Linked DNA regions of Parabacteroides chongii. The protein of the gene in region 1 interacts with the protein of each later gene in a pairwise test. Links are inferred from orthologs where the notes say so. Each region holds a gene or a part of one and is shown in the gene's direction. Other genes may lie near its edges. The genes, in order: P3L47_RS22655 and priA.

Region 1 (3,157 bases):
TTGGAATGCAAATATATAGCTTTTTATTTAAGTGGAAAAAGAATTGCCCGGCATTTTTTAATAAAAAAGATTCCTTACAATTCATTATATCTGTGTATGTTTGCATTAATCAACGAGTTGAGAGTGTCAGAACGAACAAAAACCGGACGAAATATAGTAAATGAAAAACGAATTGGAAGTCAGTCATATTTTATTGGACTGGTATAAAACAAATAAGCGGAACCTGCCCTGGAGGGAGTCATCCGATCCGTATATAATCTGGATATCAGAAATTATTCTTCAGCAAACCCGTGTCGTGCAGGGAATGGATTATTTTCTCCGTTTCACCGGACGTTTCCCGAATGTCGCTTCCCTGGCTTCGGCCGAAGAGGACGAGGTGCTGAAGTATTGGCAGGGACTGGGCTATTATAGCCGTGCACGTAACTTGCATGCCGCTGCTAAGGAGATCATGGAAAAGTTTGGCGGTGTTTTTCCGGAAGAATATAAAGATATATTGTCATTGAAAGGCATCGGAGAGTATACGGCTGCCGCTATCGCCTCTTTTGTGTGGAATAAGCCTTATCCGGTTGTCGACGGAAACGTGTTCCGCGTATTGGCACGTTTGTACGCATTGGATGTGCCTATCGACACAACGCAGGGGAAGAAGCAGTTTACAGAACTGGCTGGGATCGTTATGGATCCCAAACGGGCGGGACAGCATAATCAGGCAATTATGGAATTCGGGGCTCTGCAATGTGTTCCCCAGAGTCCCGACTGCGAAGTTTGTCCGTTGAAAGATCGGTGTGCGGCATATGCATCCGGAACGGTACAATCTTTGCCGGTCAAACAGAACAAGACAAAAACGCGTGCCCGTTATTTTCATTACCTATACATTATATATAAAGGGCAGACCTGGCTTTCCCGCCGGGGTAAAAAAGATATTTGGGAAGGGTTATACGAATTTCCCCTGATCGAGACGGGAGAACCGATGGATTTTACCGGATTGCAGGAGACGGAGGCTTTCCGGAAATTGTTTGCCGGAGCGGGGCGGTTGGATATATCTCCCGATAGGAAAGAGGTGAAGCATGTCCTTTCGCATCAGGTACTGTATACCGCTTTTTACCGGATCGAGGTAGAAAAAGTGCCGGAAGCATTGGATTCCTATCTGGCTGTTCCGTATGAAGATATCGAGCGTTATGCCGTTCCCCGGCTGATACATATTTATTTAGAGAAATTAAACGGAAATTTGTCTGAATGATCGAATTTATGTTTCTTTGTAAGATATTAAAAGAATTACAACTATGTCATTGAATAAAGTCATATTGATCGGTAACGTGGGTAAAGATCCCGACGTTCGTTATTTCGACAGCGGTACGGCTGTTGCAAACTTTCCCCTGGCAACATCTGAAAGAGGTTATACACTGGCTAACGGTACGGTTGTTCCGGAACGGACGGAATGGCACAATATCGTCGTACGTCGTGACCAGGTCGCTTTTGTAGAAAAATGGGTGAAGAAAGGTTCCGGCGTTTACGTGGAAGGAAAGATTCGTACCCGCAGCTATGACGACCAGAGCGGTGTGAAACGTTATGTCACTGAAATTCATGCAGACCGCATCGAGTTTTATAATACAGGTACACGACCGGCAGACGGTACGACTTCGAATGCCGGAAACGGTTTCCAGCAGGGAGGACAGGCACAGCCTATGCAGCAGACTACGTCTTACCAGCAGCCGGCGCAGCCAGATATGTCATCAGATTCAAACAGTGCGGATGATCTTCCGTTCTGATATTGTTTAACTAATACGGTTCCCCTTGGACTCAGACTATTATTTATCGGGCTTATTTGATCAGATAACTATCCAGGCGCTTACAGCAGGTCCTGTCATAGCATTAAGCCTCGCTTGTTTACTGCTGTTGGTGTCCGGCTTCGTGTCGGCTTCGGAAGTGGCATTCTTTTCTCTTACCCCGGGTGATATCAACGACATCCGGGAAGAGAACTCGCCTTCAGATCCGCTTATCCGCAAATTGCTGGACCGCTCCGAATATTTGCTGGCGGCTATTTTGATCGCCAATAACTTTGTGAACGTGGCCGTGGTTATGTTGTGTACTTACGGCATCAATTCTTTGATCGATTTTTCGGCTGTACCCGCTTTGGGATTTATCCTTGAAACAATCGTACTGACCTTTTTACTTTTACTTTTCGGCGAGATCATGCCTAAGATCTACGCACAGAAGAACTCGCTCCGTTTTGTACGCCGTTCGGCTTCTGTGCTGAACATGGTGGAACGTATCTGCCGCCCGCTTTCGACGGTACTGGTAAACTCTACTTCCATTATCAACAAGGCTTTGGTCAAGAAGAAATACGACTTGTCGGTCGACGAGTTGTCGAAAGCCCTGGAGTTGACATCCAAAGAGATACCGGAAGAGAAAGAGATGTTGGCCGAGATCATCAAGTTTTATAACAAGACTGCCGATGAGATCATGACACCGCGTCTGGATATGGAAGACATCGAGATAAAGACCAGCTTCCGTCATGTCATCGATTTCATCATCCAGTCCGGCTATTCGCGAATCCCTGTATACGCCGATTCGGAAGATAACATTAAAGGTATCCTGTATATAAAAGATTTGCTTCCTTACATCGAGAAGCCGGATACATTCCGCTGGCAGAGTCTGATCCGTCCGGCATACTTTGTTCCTGAGACAAAGAAGATCGACGACCTGCTGGAAGAATTTCGTACCAACAAGATACATATGGCGATCGTTGTGGATGAGTTCGGCGGTACGTCCGGTATCGTTACGATGGAAGATATCCTCGAAGAGATTGTCGGTGAGATATCCGATGAATACGATGAAGATGAAAAGCAGTTTATCCGCCTGGCGGACGGTAGCCTGATCTTCGAAGCCAAGATATTGCTGACGGACTTCTTCCGTGTGATCGGTGTCGATCCGTCTGAGTTCGGAAAACTGACGGAAGATGTCGAGACATTGGCAGGACTTTTACTGGAGATAAAAGGCGACTTCCCGCGTCGCAGAGAGATCATCGATTATGGAAAGTATCGTTTCCAGGTGCTGGAAATGGATAACAGAAGGATATTGAAAGTGAAATTCAACTGTATCGGGGATACAGAAGGGAAAGGGAAGGAGTGATGAAGCGAATACTGTCTGCCGGACTTTT
Region 2 (3,416 bases), 5.6 Mb from region 1 along the record:
GACAAGTATGAAAACAGATTATTTGGATATCCCCGTCAATTTGAAGTGGAAGTTCGGTATTCCTTTGGTAAAAGCCTATCTTTCTGCAGGTCCGTATGTAGGTTTCCGTGTAGGAGGAGATAAAATTTGGAATGTTTTGGGTGAACAGATTAAAGCGAAAAACTTTAGCGCAGGCCTTAACTTCGGTGTAGGAGCGGAACTGATCAGCCATTTGCAGGTCGGCATCAATTATGGCTTGGGACTGACTGATAATTACAGCTCGGATAAGTTCGATATGAAGGCGAAGAATCGCGGCTGGTCCATTACTGCAGCGGTTTTGTTCTGATAACAGAAAGAAGATATGGAGGGCCGGGCTTTAACAGTCCGGCCTTTTTTGTTACTTTTGACCTCGTAAATGAAATATGCAGATGTCATACTACCCTTGCCGCTGGAAAATAGTTATACCTATAGTATCCCTGCGGATTTGGAGGCTGCCGTAACTCCCGGTTGCCGCGTCATTGTTCATTTCGGTAAGAAACGTTATTACACGGCTATTGTAATGGAGGTGCATGAGCGTAAACCGAATACGGACTTTGAAACGAAAGATATCTATGCCTTGCTGGATGCCAGTCCGGTATTGCGCAGGCCGCAGCTCCGTTTCTGGAGATGGATTGCCTCTTACTATATGTGTAAATTAGGGGATGTCTATAAGGCGGCTTTACCTTCCGGACTGAAGCTGGAAAGTGAGACAGCGGTGACTTATAATGCCGATTTTGTGGCTGACGGTCCTTTGCGTCCCAACGAGCAGGCTGTATTGGATGCCTTCAAAGGCGTACTCAAACTGACCGTATCCGAACTGGAGAAAAGAACCGGTTTGCGTAATGTCGTGCCGATTGTGGCTTCCTTGATGGCGCGCGGCGCTGTCGAGGTCAGCGAAGAGATGAAACGCGGATTTGTGCCGAAGATGCAGACATTTATCCGGCTGTCGCAGGAATATGCCAGCGAGGAACGTTTGCAAGAGGTTTTTGCTGATTTTAAGCGGGCAAAGAAACAGGAACTTTTGCTGGTCTGTTTCTTGGATTTGAGTCATGCCTTAAATCCGTCGTTGAGTAAGGAAGTTTCAAGAAAGGAGCTGCTGGAACACAGTGGCTGTTCTGCTGCCATATTGGACGGGCTGCTGAAGCGGGGTGTTTTGGAAAGCTATGAAAAAGAAGTCGGACGCTTGCAGGTGCCGGTATGCCGGTTGCAATCGCTCAGTCCGCTCAGTCCGGCACAGGAAAAAGCGTACGGTGAAATACACGATGTATTTACATCTAAAGAGGTTTGTTTGCTTCACGGCGTTACTTCGAGCGGAAAAACGGAAATCTATGTCCGACTGATCGACGAGGTCCTGAAGATGGGCAGGCAGGTTTTATATATGCTTCCGGAGATAGCCATCACTACCCAGATCACGGAGCGGCTGGCTAAATTGTTTGGAAACAAACTGTTGGTATATCATTCTAAATTTTCCGATAATGAACGTGTGGAGGTTTGGAACAAACTTCTTCACGGTGGAGAGCCAATGGTCGTACTGGGTGTTCGTTCCTCTCTCTTTCTCCCGTTTAAGGATCTGGGACTAATTATCGTAGATGAGGAACACGAAAACACTTACAAACAGCAAGATCCGGCACCACGCTATCATGCCCGCAATGCCGCGATCGTATTGGCTGGAATGCATGGGGCAAAGACTTTACTGGGATCGGCTACTCCTTCGATCGATTCCTATTTCAATGCAACGACCGGCAAATATGGACTGGTCGAACTGACTACCCGTTTCGGCGACTGTCTGATGCCGGAGATTATCACGGCCGATATAAAGGAGCTGAAGCGTAAAAAAATTATGAAGGATACGCTTTTCTCTCCTTTGCTGGTTGAAAAGGTGAATGCCGCTATTGCACATGGTGAACAGGCTATCCTGTTTCAGAACCGACGTGGGTTTGCTCCGATGATCGAGTGTAAGAGTTGCGGGTGGGTGCCTCATTGTGTGAATTGCGATGTCAGTCTGACTTACCATAAATACCATAATCAACTGGTTTGCCATTATTGCGGATATACAATCCAGTTGCCGCCCCATTGTCCGGAATGTCAGAGTTCGGAGTTGAAAATGATGGGATTCGGTACGGAGAAAGTGGAAGAGGAGATTGCATCCCTATTTCCGGCAGCCAAAGTAGAGCGGCTGGATTTTGATACCGCCCGTACCCGTACGGCTTACGAACGTATTATTTCGGATTTCGAGAAAGGAAAGACGCAGATACTGATCGGAACACAGATGTTGTCGAAAGGACTGGACTTTGGAAATGTGAGTGTTGTCGGTATACTGAATGCCGATAACCTGATGAACTATCCGGACTTCCGGGCTCACGAACGTGCTTTCCAGTTGATGGTGCAGGTGAGCGGGCGTGCAGGCAGAAGGGATAAGCGGGGTACGGTTGTCTTGCAGACTTCCCAGCCGGAACACCCTTTGATACGGATGGTGCAGCATTTTGCTTATCAGGAAATGGTCCGTCTGCAACTGAGCGAACGGAGTATGTTTCGGTATCCACCTTATTACCGGTTGATTGTCCTGGTGCTCCGGAGCCGTAATGAGACGGTCTTGCAGGAAATGTCAGCAATATATGCGGAAAAATTACGTGTTCGTTTGGGGGAAAGGGTATTGGGACCTGTCACTCCGCCTGTGACCCGTGTACAGACATTGCATATCAAAAAGATCGTTCTAAAGATTGAGATAGCTGCAGCGATAGCCCCTGTCAGGGAAATCCTGGACGCGATTCATTCGGAGATGCAGCGCTATCTTCCTTTTAAACAGTTGATAGTGCACTATGATGTGGACCCGGCGTAAACATTAAAAAAACAATTAAATAACCATTATAATGAAGCAGGAAAAGATAAGATTGTTATTTGTATGTCTCGGAAATATTTGTCGTTCTCCCTCGGCTGAGGCGGTGATGAAGAAGCTGGTAAAGGATGCCGGTCTTGAAGATTTTATCGAAATAGATTCGGCTGGTATCCTGGGTTATCATGAAGGAGAGCGTGCCGACCAGCGGATGCGTAGTCACGCAGCTCGGCGGGGATATGTGCTCGATTCGATCTCCCGTCCTGTCCGTACTTCCGATTTCTACGATTTCGATTTGATCATCGGAATGGATGACCGCAATGTAGATGATCTGAAACAAAAAGCTCCCGACCTGGAATCTATTGCCAAAATACACCAGATGACGGAATATTCCTGTAATAAATTATACGATTATGTGCCCGACCCTTACTATGGAGGCGCTTCCGGCTTTGAGTTGGTTCTCGATTTACTGGAAGACGCCTGCGGGGGATTACTGGAGACTATTTCTTCAGATCTGGGTAACTGATACGGGTGTGGAACATCGTTTTCAGCTTGTCGACAAAAA

What was found.
Region 2: the proteins of P3L47_RS22655 (region 1) and priA interact in binary tests that used the Escherichia coli proteins (3 or more experiments, as listed by UniProt). The link is inferred for Parabacteroides chongii from one-to-one orthologs.

What each region holds. Positions count from the first base shown.
Region 1 is NZ_CP120849.1:5,862,523-5,865,679, reverse strand. What follows is about bases 197-3,023. They hold P3L47_RS22655 (single-stranded DNA-binding protein), read left to right. Parts: upstream 197-1,280; coding sequence 1,281-1,766; downstream 1,767-3,023. Other genes in these bases: gldE (gliding motility-associated protein GldE), read left to right, coding at 1,792-3,023; mutY (A/G-specific adenine glycosylase), read left to right, coding at 197-1,237. Outside these bases: more of mutY, read left to right, coding at 161-196; more of gldE, read left to right, coding at 3,024-3,129; gliding motility lipoprotein GldD, read left to right, coding at 3,129-3,157. UniProt on the Escherichia coli protein: Plays an important role in DNA replication, recombination and repair. Binds to ssDNA and to an array of partner proteins to recruit them to their sites of action during DNA metabolism. Acts as a sliding platform that migrates on DNA via reptation.
Region 2 is NZ_CP120849.1:312,038-315,453, reverse strand. What follows is about bases 40-3,125. They hold priA (replication restart helicase PriA), read left to right. Parts: upstream 40-394; coding sequence 395-2,857; downstream 2,858-3,125. Other genes in these bases: P3L47_RS01415 (low molecular weight protein-tyrosine-phosphatase), read left to right, coding at 2,889-3,125; P3L47_RS01425 (porin family protein), read left to right, coding at 40-325. Outside these bases: more of P3L47_RS01425, read left to right, coding at 1-39; more of P3L47_RS01415, read left to right, coding at 3,126-3,377; P3L47_RS01410 (HD family phosphohydrolase), read right to left, coding at 3,352-3,416.